One region of the Xanthomonas hyacinthi genome, then DNA from elsewhere that is predicted to be linked to it. Evidence: predicted binding sites of a transcription regulator. Region 1 holds the regulator's gene; the other holds the start of a gene.

The links. Region 1 encodes FliA, which starts transcription of late flagellar genes. Its sites were predicted from a motif close to TAAAGTTTNNCNNNCNNNGGCCGATAA; they were not measured.
Region 2: FZ025_RS22205 (GGDEF domain-containing protein) is a predicted target of FliA. The motif match lies at 3,614-3,640, and genes of this name have one in related genera.

The regions. Positions count from the first base shown of each region.
Region 1 is NZ_CP043476.1:4,345,181-4,352,911, reverse strand. It holds gene flhB (flagellar biosynthesis protein FlhB) at 1-56, shown strand, start outside; gene flhA (flagellar biosynthesis protein FlhA) at 53-2,137, shown strand; gene flhF (flagellar biosynthesis GTPase FlhF) at 2,308-3,960, shown strand; gene FZ025_RS19085 (MinD/ParA family ATP-binding protein) at 3,947-4,831, shown strand; gene FZ025_RS19080 (RNA polymerase sigma factor FliA) at 4,828-5,577, shown strand; gene cheY (chemotaxis response regulator CheY) at 5,596-5,988, shown strand; gene FZ025_RS19070 (protein phosphatase CheZ) at 5,988-6,596, shown strand; gene FZ025_RS19065 (chemotaxis protein CheA) at 6,601-7,731, shown strand, end outside.
Region 2 is NZ_CP043476.1:934,109-941,839, forward strand. It holds gene gcvP (aminomethyl-transferring glycine dehydrogenase) at 1-1,905, shown strand, start outside; gene FZ025_RS22205 (GGDEF domain-containing protein) at 2,040-3,515, opposite strand; gene FZ025_RS04390 (catalase) at 3,998-6,100, shown strand; gene FZ025_RS04395 (zinc-dependent alcohol dehydrogenase) at 6,794-7,731, opposite strand, start outside.

The DNA.
Region 1 (7,731 bases):
TGCCGCCGCTGCCGCCGCTGGAGGTCGATGAATTCGCCCCGGGGAGCACGCCATGAGCCAGCCCGCCGCGCAAATGAACACGCGCAAGATGATGGACATGATCAAGCACGGCCTCGGCGCGCCGGTGATCGTGGTGGCGATGCTGGCGATGGTGGTGGTGCCGCTGGCCGCGCCGGTGCTGGATGCCCTGTTCACCTTCAACATCGCGATCTCGCTGATGGTGTTGCTGGCGGTGGTCTACGTGAAGCGGCCGCTGGAGTTCAGCATCTTCCCGATCGTGCTGCTGATGACCACGATGCTGCGCCTGGCGCTGAACGTGGCCTCCACCCGCGTGATCCTGATCAACGGCCAGGACGGCCACGGCGCCGCCGGCAAGGTGATCGAGGCGTTCGGCGAGTTCGTGATCGGCGGCAACTACGCTGTCGGCATCGTGGTGTTCGCGATCCTGACCATCATCAACTTCGTGGTCATCACCAAGGGCGCCGGACGCGTGTCGGAAGTGACCGCGCGCTTCATCCTCGACGCCATGCCCGGCAAGCAGATGGCGATCGACGCCGACCTCAACGCCGGCCTGCTGACCCGCGAGGAAGCCAAGGCCCGGCGCGAGGAGGTTCGCGAGGAAGCCGACTTCTACGGCTCGATGGACGGCGCCAGCAAGTTCATCCGCGGCGACGCCATCGCCGGCATCCTGATCCTGTTCATCAACCTCATCGGCGGCATGGCGGTCGGCGTGCTGCAGCACGGCATGCCGGTCGGCCAGGCCGCGTCCACCTATACGCTGCTGTCGATCGGCGACGGCCTGGTCGCGCAGTTGCCGGCGCTGCTGGTGTCCTCGGCGGTGGCGATGCTGGTCACCCGCGCCTCGCGCTCGCAGGACATGGGCGCCTCGATGATGGGCCAGGTGTTCGGCCAGCACAAAGCGCTGGCGGTGGCCGCGGCGATCCTGGGCCTGGTCGGCCTGGTCCCGGGCATGCCCAACGTCGCTTTCTTGACGCTGGCGCTGATCCTGGGCCTGCTGGCCTGGAAGATGTGGAAGCGCAGCCTGCTGTTGGAAGAGGCCAAGCCGGATCCGGCGCAGCAGGCCGCCGCCGCCGGCGCGCAGGCCAATGCCGAGCTGGGCTGGGACGAACTGCGCCCGATCGACCCGCTGGGCCTGGAGGTCGGCTACCGGCTGATCCCGCTGGTGGACAAGGCCCAGGGCGGCGAACTGATGGCGCGGATCAAGGGCGTGCGCCGCAAGCTGACCCAGGACATCGGTTTCCTGGTGCCGCCGGTGCACATCCGCGACAACCTGGAACTGCCGGCCAACGCCTACCGCCTGCTGGTGCACGGGGTACCGGTGGCCACCGCCGACATCCATCCCGACCGCGAGCTGGCGCTGGACCCGGGCGGCGCGCTGGGCAAGATCGACGGCATTGCCGGCAAGGACCCCGCGTTCGGCCTGGACGCGATCTGGATCCAGCCGCACCAGCGCGCCCAGGCCGAGACCATGGGCTACACCGTGGTCGATCCGGCCACGGTGATCGCCACCCACCTGTCGCACCTGATCCGCGAGCACGCCCCGGAACTGCTCGGCCACGAGGAAGTGCAGCAGCTGCTGGCCACGCTGGCCAAGAGCGCGCCGAAGCTGGTCGAGGACCTCACCCCCAAGGCGCTGCCGCTGTCGGTGGTGGTGCGCGTGCTGCAGAACCTGCTGATCGAGAAGATCCCGGTGCGGCAGCTGCGCAAGATCGTCGAGGCGCTGGTCGAGCACGCCCCGCAGAGTCAGGAACCCGGCGTGTTGACCGCCGCGGTGCGCAATGCGCTGGGCCGCTTCATCGTCCAGGAAATCGCCGGGATGTCCGCCGAATTGCCGGTGTTCACCCTGGCCCCGCAATTGGAACGTGTCTTGCAGGACTCTACCCAGGGCAACGGTGCCGCGCTGGAACCCGGTCTGGCCGAGCGACTGCACCAGAGCCTGGCCGAATGCGTCAGCAAGCAGGAAGCGCGCAACGAACCGGCGGTGGTGCTGGTCCCGGCGCAAGTCCGCGCCGCGCTGGCCAGGCTGGTCCGCCACAGCGTCCCCTCGCTGTCGGTGCTGTCCTACAGCGAGGTTCCGGAAGACAAGCGGCTGAAGCTGGTCGGGACGATCAGCTGAGGTGACGGGAATCGGGAACAGGGAATGGGGAATCGCAACATCGCCCCTGCAGCGGAGAGAGCAATGAGCAAGATCGCCACAACCAAGACACGACATCGCAGCCCGCCAGGCAACGGCGCAAGCATCGCATCCATTCCCCATTCCCGATTCACTATTCCCGGCGTTCACCCATGAAGATCAAACGCTTCGTAGCCCCCGACATGCGCACCGCGTTCCGCATGGTGCGCGACGAGCACGGCCCGGATGCGGTGATCCTGTCCAACCGGCGCACCGACGAGGGCATCGAGATCGTCGCCGCCAGCAACTACGACGAAGCCCTGGTGCAGCAGGCGCTGGACGCGGTGCGTCCGGAAGAAGCGGCGCCGCGGCGGCCGGTGTCGGCCGCCAATCCGGCGCCGCGCGCGGCCAAGGCCGGCGCCATGGGCAACCCGGCGATGGCGATGATGGCCGCGATCAGCCAGCGCCGCTCCCCGGCCGCGGCCATGGCGACCACCGCGAGCATGGCGCAGGCCGCGCCGGTGCGGGCGCTGACCCAGCCCGCCGCGATCGCCGCCTCGGCGATGCCCGCCGGCACCGCGCCCGCGCCGACCCGTCCGCCCGCCGCGCCGCAGGCCCCTGCCCCGGCTCCCGCCGCCGCCGCCCCCTTCGCCGAATTCCGCATTCCCGAGGACGTGTTCCGCAACGCGCCGCTCAGCGTGCCGCTGCCCAGTCCGTTCGCCGCTCCGGCCGCCGCGGCCAGTGCCGCCGCGAGCGCCTCCGCCGTGCCGACCTGGCTCCAGGACATCGCCGCGGTGTCGTTGACCCCGGCCGCCGCGCCCAGCGCGCCCAGCGCCGAGCCGGTCGCCGCTGCCGCCAGCGCCGGGATCCCGGCGCTGCCGACCCCGGCACCGCTGGCGAGCTTCCCGGCCACGCAGAACGACGAACAATTGACTCAGCTGCGCGACGAACTGGCGCTGATGCGGCAGATGATCGAGCGCGAGATGAACCGGCTCACCGACGAACGCCTGCGCGGCTCGCCGGTGCGCGCGCAGGCGCTGGAGCTGATGGACGACTACGGCTTCGACAGCGGCCTCACCCGCGACGTGGTCATGCAGATCCCCGCCGACCTGGAGCTGCACCGCGGCCGCGGGCTGATGCTGGGGCTGCTGTCCAAACACCTGCCGATCGCCCCGCTGGACCCGATCGAGGAAGGCGGCGTGATCGCCCTGATCGGCCCCACCGGCGCCGGCAAGACCACCACCATCGCCAAGCTGGCCTCGCGCTTCCTGCAACGCCACGCCGCCCGCGACGTGGCCCTGGTCACCACCGACACCATCCGCGTCGGCGGCCGCGAACAGCTGCACAGCTACGGCCGCCAGCTCGGCATCGCCGTGCACGAGGCTGACAGCGACGCCGCCCTGCAGCAGCTGCTGGAGCGCCTGCGCGACTACAAGCTGGTGCTGATCGACACCGCCGGCATGGGCCAGCGCGACCGCGCCCTGGCCGCGCAGCTGCACTGGCTGCGCGCCTCGCGAGTGGTCCGGTCCTTGCTAGTACTCCCTGCCAACGCGCATTTCTCCGACCTGGACGAGGTGGTGCGCCGGTTCGCCGGCGCCGATCCGCAGGGGGTGATCTTGACCAAGCTGGATGAAACCGGGCGGTTTGGCAGTGCCCTGTCGGTGGTCGCGGACCACCGGCTTCCCCTCACCTGGGTGACCGATGGTCAGCGCGTGCCGGACGACCTGCACCGCGCCAACGCCGCCAGCCTGGTATTGCGCCTTGAAGATTTGCGGCGCGCTGCCGATAAGCCCTGTACTCCGGAGCAGAACCATGCCGTCGCGTGATTACGCCAATCTGACCAATGCCTTCCCCCTGTCGGCAACGCGCAGCGAACCGCTGGGCCCGGTGCGCACGATCGCCGTGACCGGCGGCAAGGGCGGCGTGGGCAAGACCAACATCTCGGTCAACCTGTCGATGGCGCTGGCCGACATGGGCAAGCGCACCCTGCTGCTGGACGCCGACCTGGGCCTGGCCAATGTCGACGTGCTGCTCGGGCTGACCCCCAAGTTCACCCTGGCCGACCTGGTCGCCGGGCGCTGCACCCTGGAAGAGGTGCTGATCGACATGCCCAACGGGCTGATGGTGGTGCCCGCCGCCTCCGGCCGCCGGCACATGGCCGAGCTGCCGGCGGCGCAGCACGTCGGCCTGGTCAACGTGTTCTCCGAGCTGCAGCGCGAGCTGGACATCATGGTCATCGACACCGCCGCCGGCATCACCGACAGCGTGCTGACCTTCTGCCAGGCCGCGCAGGACGCGGTGGTGGTGGTCTGCGACGAGCCGGCCTCGATCACCGACGCCTACGCGCTGATCAAGGTGCTGTCGCGCGAACGCGGCGTGGACCGGGTGCAGATCGTGGCCAACATGGTCCGCGACCTCAACGAAGGCCGCCTGCTGTACGACAAGCTGAGCCGGGTGTGCGAGAAGTTCCTCGGCGACGTGTCGCTGAACTACCTGGGCTGCGTGCCGCAGGACGACTGGCTGCGCCTGGCGGTGCAGCGCCAGCAGCCGGTGGTCAAGGCCTACCCGTCCAGCCCGTCGGCGCAGGCGATCGCCGAGATCGCCCGCCGCACCTCGCGCTGGCAGGCGCCGACGGTGCCGCGCGGCAACGTCGAGTTCTTCGTCGAACGGATCATCCAGCGGGGGGTCGCCGCATGAACGCCGCCGCCCACTACCGCGCCGTGCAGCGCAACAGTTCCAACGACTACATCGCCCAGCATGCGGACCTGGTGCGGCGCATCGCCCACCACCTGGCGGCGCGGCTGCCGGCCAGCGTCGAGATCGACGACCTGATCCAGGCCGGCATGATCGGCTTGATCGAGGCCTCGCGCAGCTACGACGCCGACCAGGGCGCCTCGTTCGAGACCTACGCCTCGATCCGCATCCGCGGCTCGATGATCGACGAGATCCGCCGCGGCGACTGGGTGCCGCGCTCGGTGCACCGCCGCGCCCGCGACGCCGCCGCGGCGATCCGCAAGATCGAGCAGCGCACCGGCCGCGCCGCCGCCGCCAACGAAGTGGCCGCGGCGATGGACATGCCGCTTCCCGAATACCTGCGCTTGATGGAAGATGCCGCGCGCGGCCAGGTGCTGAGCCTGGAGTCGCGGGTCGAGGACCACGGCGAGCTGGACACCATCGCCAAGGGCGGGCCCAATCCGCAGCAGATGCTGGAGCGCAGCGAGTTCGGCCGCGAACTGGGCAAGGCGATCGCACAGCTGCCCGAGCGCGAGCAGCTGGTGCTGTCGCTGTACTACGAACAGGAATTGAACCTGAAGGAAATCGGCGCGGTGCTCGGTGTCAGCGAGTCGCGCGTCTGCCAGATCCACGGCCAGGCCACGGTACGCTTGCGCGGGCGCTTGAAAGCGTTCGAAGCGGCCGACGCCGGCCTGGAAGACGAAGAATAAGACCCAAGGGAGTTAGCGGTGAACAAGAACATGCGGATTTTGATCGTGGACGATTTCTCGACGATGCGGCGCATCGTCAAGAATCTGCTCGGCGATCTGGGCTTCACCAACACTGCAGAGGCCGAAGACGGCAACAGTGCGCTGGCCGCGCTGCGCTCGGCACCGTTCGAGTTCGTGGTCACCGACTGGAACATGCCCGGCATGACCGGCATCGACCTGCTGCGCAACATCCGCGCCGACGACAAGCTCAAGCACCTGCCGGTGCTGATGGTGACCGCCGAGGCCAAGCGCGAGCAGATCATCGAGGCGGCCCAGGCCGGCGTGAACGGCTACATCATCAAGCCGTTCACCGCGCAGACGCTGCAGGAGAAGCTGGGCAAGATCTTCGAACGCATGGGAGCGACCGCCTGATGCAAGCCAGCGCCGAACGCAGCGCCCTGATCGAACGCCTGCAAGGTGCGCTGGACGCACTGGAAAAAGGCGACGAAGCCGCCTGGCGCAAGGAAATCGACACGCTCGCTGCCTGGCGCACGCGGCCGATGATGCAGGGCCTGAGCCGGCTGGCGCGCGACCTGGGCCAGGCGCTCGGCGAACTGCCTACCGTCCCCACCGAAGCCGGCGAGCTGGACGATGCCTGCTCGCGCCTGGACCACGTGGTGGCGATGACCGAACAGGCCAGCCACCGCACCCTGGACCTGGCCGAGGAATGCCGCGCGCTGGCCGAACAGCTGCGTGCCGGCGGGCTGACCGGCGACCAGGGCGAGATCCTCGACAAGATCCGCCACAACCTCACCGAGATGGCCCTGGCGCAGAGCTTCCAGGACCTGACCGGGCAGATCATCCGCCGCGTCGCCGGGATCGTGCGCCGCGTGCACGAAGGCTTCGGCGCGCTCGGCCTGCCGCCGAAGGAGGAAAAGAAGCCCGACGGCAGCCTGGCCGGCCCGGCGCTGGCCGGACTGGACCGCCACGGCGTGTCGCAGAACGACGCCGACGACCTGCTGTCCGGACTGGGGTTGTAGTCTGATGAGCGCCGTCCCCGACGACATCGCTGCCGACTTCATCATCGAGGCCCAGGAAATCCTGGACCGGCTCGGCGAGCAATTGGTGTCGCTGGAGCAGGCGCCCGAGGACAGCGACCAGCTCAACGCGGTATTCCGCGGCTTCCACACGCTCAAGGGCGGCGCCGGGTTCCTGGCGATCAACGCCATGGTCGAACTGTGCCACGCCGCCGAGGACACCCTGGGCCAGGCCCGCGCCGGCCAGGCCACGCTGCAGGCGCGGCACTTCGACGCCGCGCAGCAGTCGCTGGACTACCTGCAGTCGATGCTCGACGCGTTCGGCAGCGGCAGCGAACCGCCGCGCGCGCCGCCGCAGCTGATCGCGCAGTTCGCGACCAGCGGCGAGGAAACAGCGGTGGTGCCGGGACTCGGAAAGAGCACGGCGCCTGCAGCGTCCCAATCCGCTGATCCCGAGATGATCAGCGACGACGAATTCGAAGCACTGCTGGACAACCTGCACGGCGCTGCCCCGCCCAGCGCCAAGCCGCAGCTTTCCCCAGTCCCGATCCCGGCCGCGCCGAAGGCCGCGGCGGCGCCCACCAAGGCCGCCGAACCCGAACACACCGTGCGCGTGGACACCAAGCGCCTGGACGCGATCGTCAATCTGATCGGTGAACTGGTGCTGTCGCGCAACCGGCTCAAGACCCTGCGCGTGCGCCTGCGCGACGAAGAACTGGACCGCGCGGTCAGCAGCCTGGACATCGCCACCGCGCGCCTGCAATCGGCGGTGATGCGCACCCGCATGCAGCCGGTCGGCAAGGTGTTCTCGCGCTTCCCGAAAGTGGCGCGCGACGTCGCCCGCTCCTTGAACAAGGAAGTGGAGCTGGAACTGATCGGCGCCGACACCGAACTGGACCGCAACCTGGTCGAGGCGCTGGCCGATCCACTGGTGCACCTGGTGCGCAACGCGATCGACCACGGCGTCGAAGCGCCGGCGCTGCGCGAGGCGTCGGGCAAGCCGCGCAGCGGCCATGTGCGCCTGTCGGCGCAGCAGGAAGGCGACTACGTCAGCATCGAGGTGCAGGACGACGGCGCCGGCATCGACCCGGAGCGGCTGCGCGCCAAGGCGCGCGAGAAGGGCCTGATCGATCCGGAA
Region 2 (7,731 bases), 1.5 Mb from region 1:
ACCCGCGAGCAGCACATCCGCCGCGAGAAGGCCACCTCCAACATCTGCACCGCGCAGGTGCTGCTGGCGGTGATGGCGTCCATGTACGCGGTCTACCACGGTCCCGACGGCCTGACCCGCATCGCCCGGCGCACCCATCGCCTGGCCGCGATCCTGGCTGCGGCGCTGCGCAATGCCGGCGTCAGCGTCGGCGAGCGCTTCTTCGACACCCTGCACGTCAAGGCGATCGACGCCGAGGCGATCCACGCCAAGGCGCGCGCGGCCGGCATCAACCTGCGCGCGATCGACAGCGAGGCGGTGGGCATCAGCCTGGACGAGACCAGCACACGCGCCGACGTGGTCGCGCTGGCGCAGCTGTTCGGCGCGAGCGCCGATGTCGATGCGCTCGATGCGGCCACTGCCGACGCATTGCCGCAAGACCTCAAGCGCCGCAGCGCGTTCCTGCAGCACCCGGTGTTCAACACCCACCACAGCGAGCACGAACTGCTGCGCTACATGCGCGCGCTGGCCGACAAGGACCTGGCGATGGATCGCACCATGATCCCGCTGGGCAGCTGCACGATGAAGCTCAACGCCACCGCCGAGATGATCCCGGTGACCTGGCCGCAGTTCGGCGCGATCCATCCGCTGGCGCCGGCCGAGCAATCCACCGGCTATGCGCAGCTGATCGGCGAACTGGAAGCGATGCTGGTCGAATGCACCGGCTACGACGCGGTCAGCCTGCAGCCCAACTCCGGCGCGCAGGGCGAGTACGCCGGCCTGCTGGCGATCCGCGCCTACCACCGCGCGCGCGGCCAGGCGCACCGCGACATCTGCCTGATCCCCGAGTCCGCCCACGGCACCAACCCGGCCTCGGCACAGATGTGCGGCATGAAGGTCGTGGTCACCAAGTGCGATGCCAACGGCAATGTCGACGTCGACGACATCCGCGCCCAGGCGGAGAAATACTCCGAGCGCCTGGCCGCGCTGATGATCACCTACCCGTCCACCCACGGCGTGTTCGAGGAAGACGTGGTGGCGATCTGCGAGATCGTGCATGCGCATGGCGGCCAGGTCTATACCGACGGCGCCAACATGAACGCGCTGGTCGGCGTGGCCAAGCCCGGCAAGTGGGGCTCGGACGTGTCGCACCTGAACCTGCACAAGACCTTCTGCATCCCGCATGGCGGCGGCGGCCCGGGCGTCGGCCCGTGCGCGGTGAAGTCGCATCTCGCCCCGTACCTGCCGAAGACGCTGGGCGGCGAAGGCGACGTCGGCATGGTCAGCGCGGCCAGCTTCGGCAGTGCCTCGATCCTGCCGATCAGCTGGATGTACATCACCATGATGGGCAGCGCCGGCCTGCGCAAGGCCACCCAGGTCGCGCTGCTCAACGCCAACTACATCGCCAGGCGCCTGGCTCCGCACTACAGGACGCTGTACACCGGCCGCAACGGCCTGGTCGCGCACGAGTGCATCCTGGACGTGCGCCCGCTGGAGAAGAGCACCGGCATCGGCGCCGAGGACGTGGCCAAGCGCCTGATCGACTTCGGCTTCCACGCCCCGACGCTGAGCTTCCCGGTCGCCGGCACGCTGATGGTGGAGCCGACCGAAAGCGAATCGCTGCACGAGCTGGACCGCTTCATCGATGCGATGATCCAGATCCGCGAGGAGATCGCCGCGATCGAGGACGGCCGCCTGGACCGCGCGGACAACCCGCTCAAGCATGCCCCGCACACCGCCGCGCAGGTCACCGCCGGCGAGTGGACGCATGCCTACCCGCGCGAGCTGGCCGCGTTCCCGCTGGCGACGCTGCGGCAGCAGAAGTACTGGCCGCCGGTGGCGCGGGTGGACAACGTCTACGGCGACAAGCACGTGATGTGCGCGTGCATCCCGGTGGAGGCGTACAAGGACGACGTGGTGGCGTAAGCCCGCCGTTTGCGTCCGCCGCACATCGCCACGCCAGCCCCGCACGCCGGGTCTGGCGTTTTTTTTGCGGGCCGGCGCTGCGCCATGGCGATGCCGGCGCGAACGCGGCACGCGCCGCGCCCGGCCGCGCGCCCTCAACCCGGCGCAGCGACGCCCTGCGCATCCGCCGCCGCATCCAGCGCATGCGCGCAGCAATTGCGGCCATTGCGCTTGGCGCGGTACAGCGCGGCGTCGGCGTGGTGCAGCAGATCGATCGCCGCCTCGGCGCTGGCCGGGTGGGTGGCGATGCCGATGCTGACCGTGACCACGCCCAGCGGGCTGGCCGGGTGCGGGATCTGCCGCTGTTCGATGGCCGCCAGCAGGCGCTGCGCGATCGCGTATGCGGCGTCGGCCACGGTGTCCGGCAGCACCACCGCGAATTCCTCGCCGCCGTAGCGCGCCACCGTGGCGGTCTGCGCGGGCAAGGCCTCGGCCAGCGCGGTGGCCACCTCCACCAGGCAGGCGTCGCCGCGCACATGGCCGTGGCTGTCGTTGAACTGCTTGAAGAAATCGATGTCGATCATCAGCAGCGAACAGTCCAGGCCGCCGTCCAGGGCGCGCAGCCGCGCCGCCAGGCCGACCCGGTTGGCGATGCCGGTCAACGGATCGCGCGCCACCTGCTGCTGCAGGCGGCGCGTGCCCAGGCGGCTCAGCCGCTGGATTTCCAAGTGCTCGCTGTGCAGCAACGCCACGTGCACCCCGTACACCACCACCGCCGCGGTGGCCGCGGCCATGCCCCAGAAGAAGCTCACCCGCGACACGCTGATCGCCAGTAACAGCACCGCCAGCGAGAACGCGATCGGCGCGAACGCGGCGATCAGCTCGGCGCCGCGCAGGCTTGGCCGCGCGCAGCGCAGCCAGCGGCCGCGCGGCAGCGACGCCACCAGCACCAACGCCGCGCTGGGCAGATCGATCAGCAACCCGCCCCACCATGGCAGCCCACCCAGTTCGATGCGGTTGTACAGCGCCGCCACCGCAGCGTTGACCCACAGATAGGCGCTGGCGCTGAGATAGAAGTGGCGGCGGCTGCAGCCGCCGGCGCCGAGCAGGCGCAGCGTGGCCATCGACGCGAGCAGCAGGCCCATCGCGTCGGCGTGATTGATGATCAGGTTGACGTCGGGTTCGGAAAAACCGTTGCTGGACGACAGCGCCAGGTCGATCAGCAGAAACAGCAGGCCGGCGCCGACCAGCGCCAGCAGCGCATCCAGCGCCACCACCAGCCGCGGCTGCGGCCGGTTGAACGAGCGCGCGATCAGGAACAGCGCCGGAATCATCGACGAGCCGGAAAACATCACCCCCAGCTGCAGCAGCAGCGGGCCGTGCTGCGGCAACAGCAGCGCCAGCAGGTTGCAGTCGGTCCACAGCATCTGCGCGCCGACCGCGTACGCCAGCAGCCGCCACGGCATCCGGTCCACCGCCGGCGCACGCCGCAACCGGCGCAGCACCGCCAGCACCGCCACGGCCTGCACCGCCAGGCCGCACCATTGCGCCGCAGGCGTACCGGTGCCGCCCGCCTGTGCGACCAGCGCATGGGCGATCACCAATCCGATGACCACGATAGGCAAGAACACGTTCGGTCTCCGTCGCACGCCACGCCGCACCGCATCGGCCGCTGCCGCTGCGCGCTCCCCACGCTCGCAGCCCCTGCGAAGGATCGATGCGCAACGCACTATCGGCCCCGCGGCGCCGTCCTGTAGCCCCAGCTTAGCGGCAATGCCTGCGCGTGGCGGCGCTGCGGCGGCGTTGCCGACGCCAGCCGCAGCAGGCACGACCGCGGTTCGCGGCGGAGGCCGGCTGGCTGCGACTATCAGCGGCAAGCAGCGCGCGGACACAGCGAACGCGCGCCGCGCGCGCCTTCCCGCTTTGTGCGATCTGCAGCGCCCGCCGCAACGCCGTCCTCACGCCATGCTCGGACAGGTTGCACGGACCGTTCACGCCGGCCGGCACAGCATCGGCCGGACGCCTCACACCCCTCTCCAAGCGCGCATCCTGCCGCCGTTCGCAGCGCGAATCCCTTCTGCCGTATCCGCCTCATCCCCCGGAGCGCTCATCCATGGCCAGCCCTCGCAAGCCCAGCAAATCCAGCACGCCCGTCGACACCAGCGCCGTCGCCGACCAGCGCGGTCGCGGCGACGAACTGCACCAGCACGCCGGCGGCACGCATCCGCCGCTGACCACCAACCAGGGCATCCCGATCGCCGACAACCAGAACTCGCTGCGCGCCACCCCGCGCGGACCGACGCTCCTGGAAGATTTCATCCTGCGCGAGAAGATCACCCACTTCGACCACGAACGCATCCCCGAGCGCATCGTGCACGCGCGCGGCAGCGCCGCGCACGGCTATTTCGAACTGACCGCCTCGCTGGCCAAGTACACCACCGCCAGGATCCTCACCGAGGTCGGGGTGAAGACGCCGGTGTTCACCCGCTTCTCCACCGTGGCCGGCGGCGCCGGCTCGGTGGACACGCCGCGCGACGTGCGCGGCTTCGCGGTCAAGTTCTATACCAAGGAGGGCAACTGGGACCTGGTCGGCAACAACATCCCGGTGTTCTTCATCCAGGACGCGATCAAGTTCCCGGACCTGATCCACGCGGTGAAGATGGAGCCGGACCGCGGCTTCCCGCAGGCGGCCAGCGCGCACGACACGTTCTGGGACTTCATCTCGCTGACCCCCGAATCGCTGCACATGATCATGTGGGCGATGAGCGACCGCACCATTCCGCGCTCGCTGCGCATGATCGAAGGCTTCGGCATCCACAGCTTCCGCCTGCTCGACGGCAACGGCAACAGCACCTTCGTCAAGTTCCACTGGCGGCCCAAGCTCGGCCTGCAGTCCACGGTCTGGGACGAGGCGGTGAAGCTGGCCGGCGCCGATCCGGATTTCCATCGCCGCGATCTGTTCGAGGCGATCCAGCAAGGCGATTTCCCGGAATGGGAGCTGGGCGTGCAGCTGTTCACCGAAGAAGAGGCCGACAAATTCCCGTTCGACCATCTGGATTCGACCAAGCTGATCCCGGAGGAACTGGTGCCGCTGCAGATGGTCGGGCGCATGGTGCTGGACCGCTGGCCGGACAACTTCTTCGCCGAGACCGAGCAGGTGGCGTATTGCCCGGCCAACATCGCGCCCGGCATCGACTTCTCCAACGATCCGCTGCTGCAGGGCCGCCTGTTCTCCTACCTGGACACCCAGCTCAGCCGCCTGGGCGGGCCGAACTTCCACCAGATCCCGATCAACGCGCCGAAGTGCCCGTTCGCCAACCTGCAGCGCGACGGGCACATGCAGATGGGCGTGCCCAGGGGCCGCGTCGCCTACGAGCCCAGCTCGCTGCAGGACGACACTCCGCGCGAGCGCGCGCGCGGCTTCCCCAGCCACGCCACGCCGAGCGAGGATGGCGGCAAGGGCCGCGTGCGCGCGGCGAGCTTCGCCGACCACTACAGCCAGGCACGCATGTTCTTCCGCAGCCAGAGCAAGCCGGAGCAGGCGCATCTCGCCTCGGCGCTGGTGTTCGAACTGTCCAAGGTGGAGACCGCGCATGTGCGTGCGGCGGTGGTCGGGCACCTGCGCCACATCGATCCGGCGCTGGCGCAGCGCGTGGCCGACGGCCTGGGCCTGGAGGCGTTGCCGCCGGCGCCGCCGGCCGCGCTGCCGCCGCAGGACCTGCCGCCGTCGCCGGCGCTGCAACTGATCGGCAAGATGAAGCACACCTTGCAGGGGCGCGCGATCGGCATCCTGGTCCACGACGGGTCCGACGCGGCGACGGTGAAGGCCCTGCAGAAGGCCGCGCGCGACGCCGGCGCCACGGTCAAGATCGTGGCGCCGAAGCTGGGCGGGGCCACGCTCAGCGACGGCAAGAAGCTGGCCGCGGACGGGCAGCTGGCCGGCACCCCGTCGTTCGTGTTCGACGCGGTGGCGGTGGTGCTGTCGGCCGCGGCCGGCAAGCAGCTGAGCAGGGAGGCGGCGGCGGTCGATTTCGTCGGCAACGCCTTCGCGCATCTGAAGGCGATCGCCGCCGATGCCGGGGCGCAGCCGCTGCTGAAGGCCGGCAATGTGGTCAAGGACGCCGGCGTGCTCGATGCCGGCAACGGCAAGGGCTTCATCGCGGCGGCCAAGACCCGCCAGTGGGACCGCGAACCGAAGCTGCGCATGCTTGCCTGAGCCTGCGCCGCGCGGCATGCCTGCCCGACCGCACCATGCGCCCGCATGGCGCGGTTTTCGTTTGCGACGGCGGCGGCGCCAGGTCGCGGCACGGGGGCCCGGCGGGGGCTGCCGGGTCCCGCCGGCCGGCGAGTCGCCGCCCGTGCCGGGGCGGATGCGGACGCCGAACATCGCCCTGCCTAATTTTTCGCCACGTCTCTTGACAGTCTTGTGGCATGCGGCCGCGACAGGCTTATCCACACCCTTATGCAGAAGTCATCCACACCCCGTGTGGACAACGTCGGTGCCGGTGGCACCGCAGCCGCCGTAGCCCAACTGGTTGAAACATAAGCAAATGCACTTGACACCTCTTGACAAACGCGGATCCGCATCCGGGTCCGCTGCTGTCCCGCAACAAACCCGGGACAAAACTTATCCCGAGGCATGTCCGCTGCGCGCGCGGTTCCGCGTGCATGGCTGAATGCGCATTGCCCTGGCGTCGCTCGCCTCCTGCGCAGGCCGCTGGGTCGGCGCCGTCATGAGACGGACATGGCGGCGGGTCGGGGGGGTGCGGGCGCAGCCTCGTGCGCCCAACTCGGCGAGACGCTTCGCGCCCTACCCTCACCCCAACCCCTCTCCCGAGGGGAGAGGGGCTTACAGCCCCTTCGCGGGCAGGTGGCGCGCAGCGCCGATGAGGGTGCGGCGGCGCGCCAGTTACGGCGTCAGGATCACCTTGCGGCAGTCCTGTTCCTTCCTGTCGAAGATCGCGTAGCCGTCGGCGGCCTGCGCCAGGCGCAGGCGATGGGTGATGATCTCGTTCGGCTTGAGCCGGCCTTCGCCGATGTGCCGCAGCAGCTCCGGCAGGAAGCGCTGCACGTGGGTCTGGCCCATCCTGAAGGTCAGCCCCTTGTCGAAGGCGTCGCCGAACAGGAAGCCGTGGATGAAGCCGGCATACACGCCGGGCACGCTGACCGTGCCGCCGCGGCGCGTGGCGGCGATGCACTGGCGCAGCGCGGTGCCGCTGCTGCCTTCCAGCTTCAGCGTGGCCATCACCGTTTCCACGCTGCTGCCCTTGGCCTCGAAGCCGACCGCATCGATGCTCGCGTCCACGCCGCGGCCGTCGGTCTGGCCGACGATGATGTCGGCCGGATCGTCGACCTGCTCGAAATTGAGCGGGATCGCGCCGTAGGTTTTCTGCGCGAAATCCAGCCGGTACGGATAACGATCGACCATGAAGATGCGCTCCGCGCCGAGCATGCGGCAGCACGCCGCGGTCATCAGCCCGACCGGCCCGGCGCCGAAGATCGCCACCGTGCTGCCCTGGCCGACGTCGGCGTTGCGCGCGGCCTGGTAGCCGGTGGGCAGGATGTCGGACAGGAACAGCACCTGCTCGTCGTGCAGCGCGTCCGGCACCACCAGCGGGCCGACGTTGGCCTTGGGCACGCGTACGTATTCGGCCTGGCCGCCGGCCACGCCGCCGTACAGGTGGCTGTAGCCGAACAGCGCCGCCGGCGGACGGATGCCTTTCTGGTTGAGTGCAGCGCCCTTGCCGGTATTGGTGGTCTCGCAGGCGGCGTACTCGGTCAAGCGACAGTGGAAGCACTCGCCGCAGGCGATCACGAACGGGATCACCACGCGGTCGCCTTGCTTCA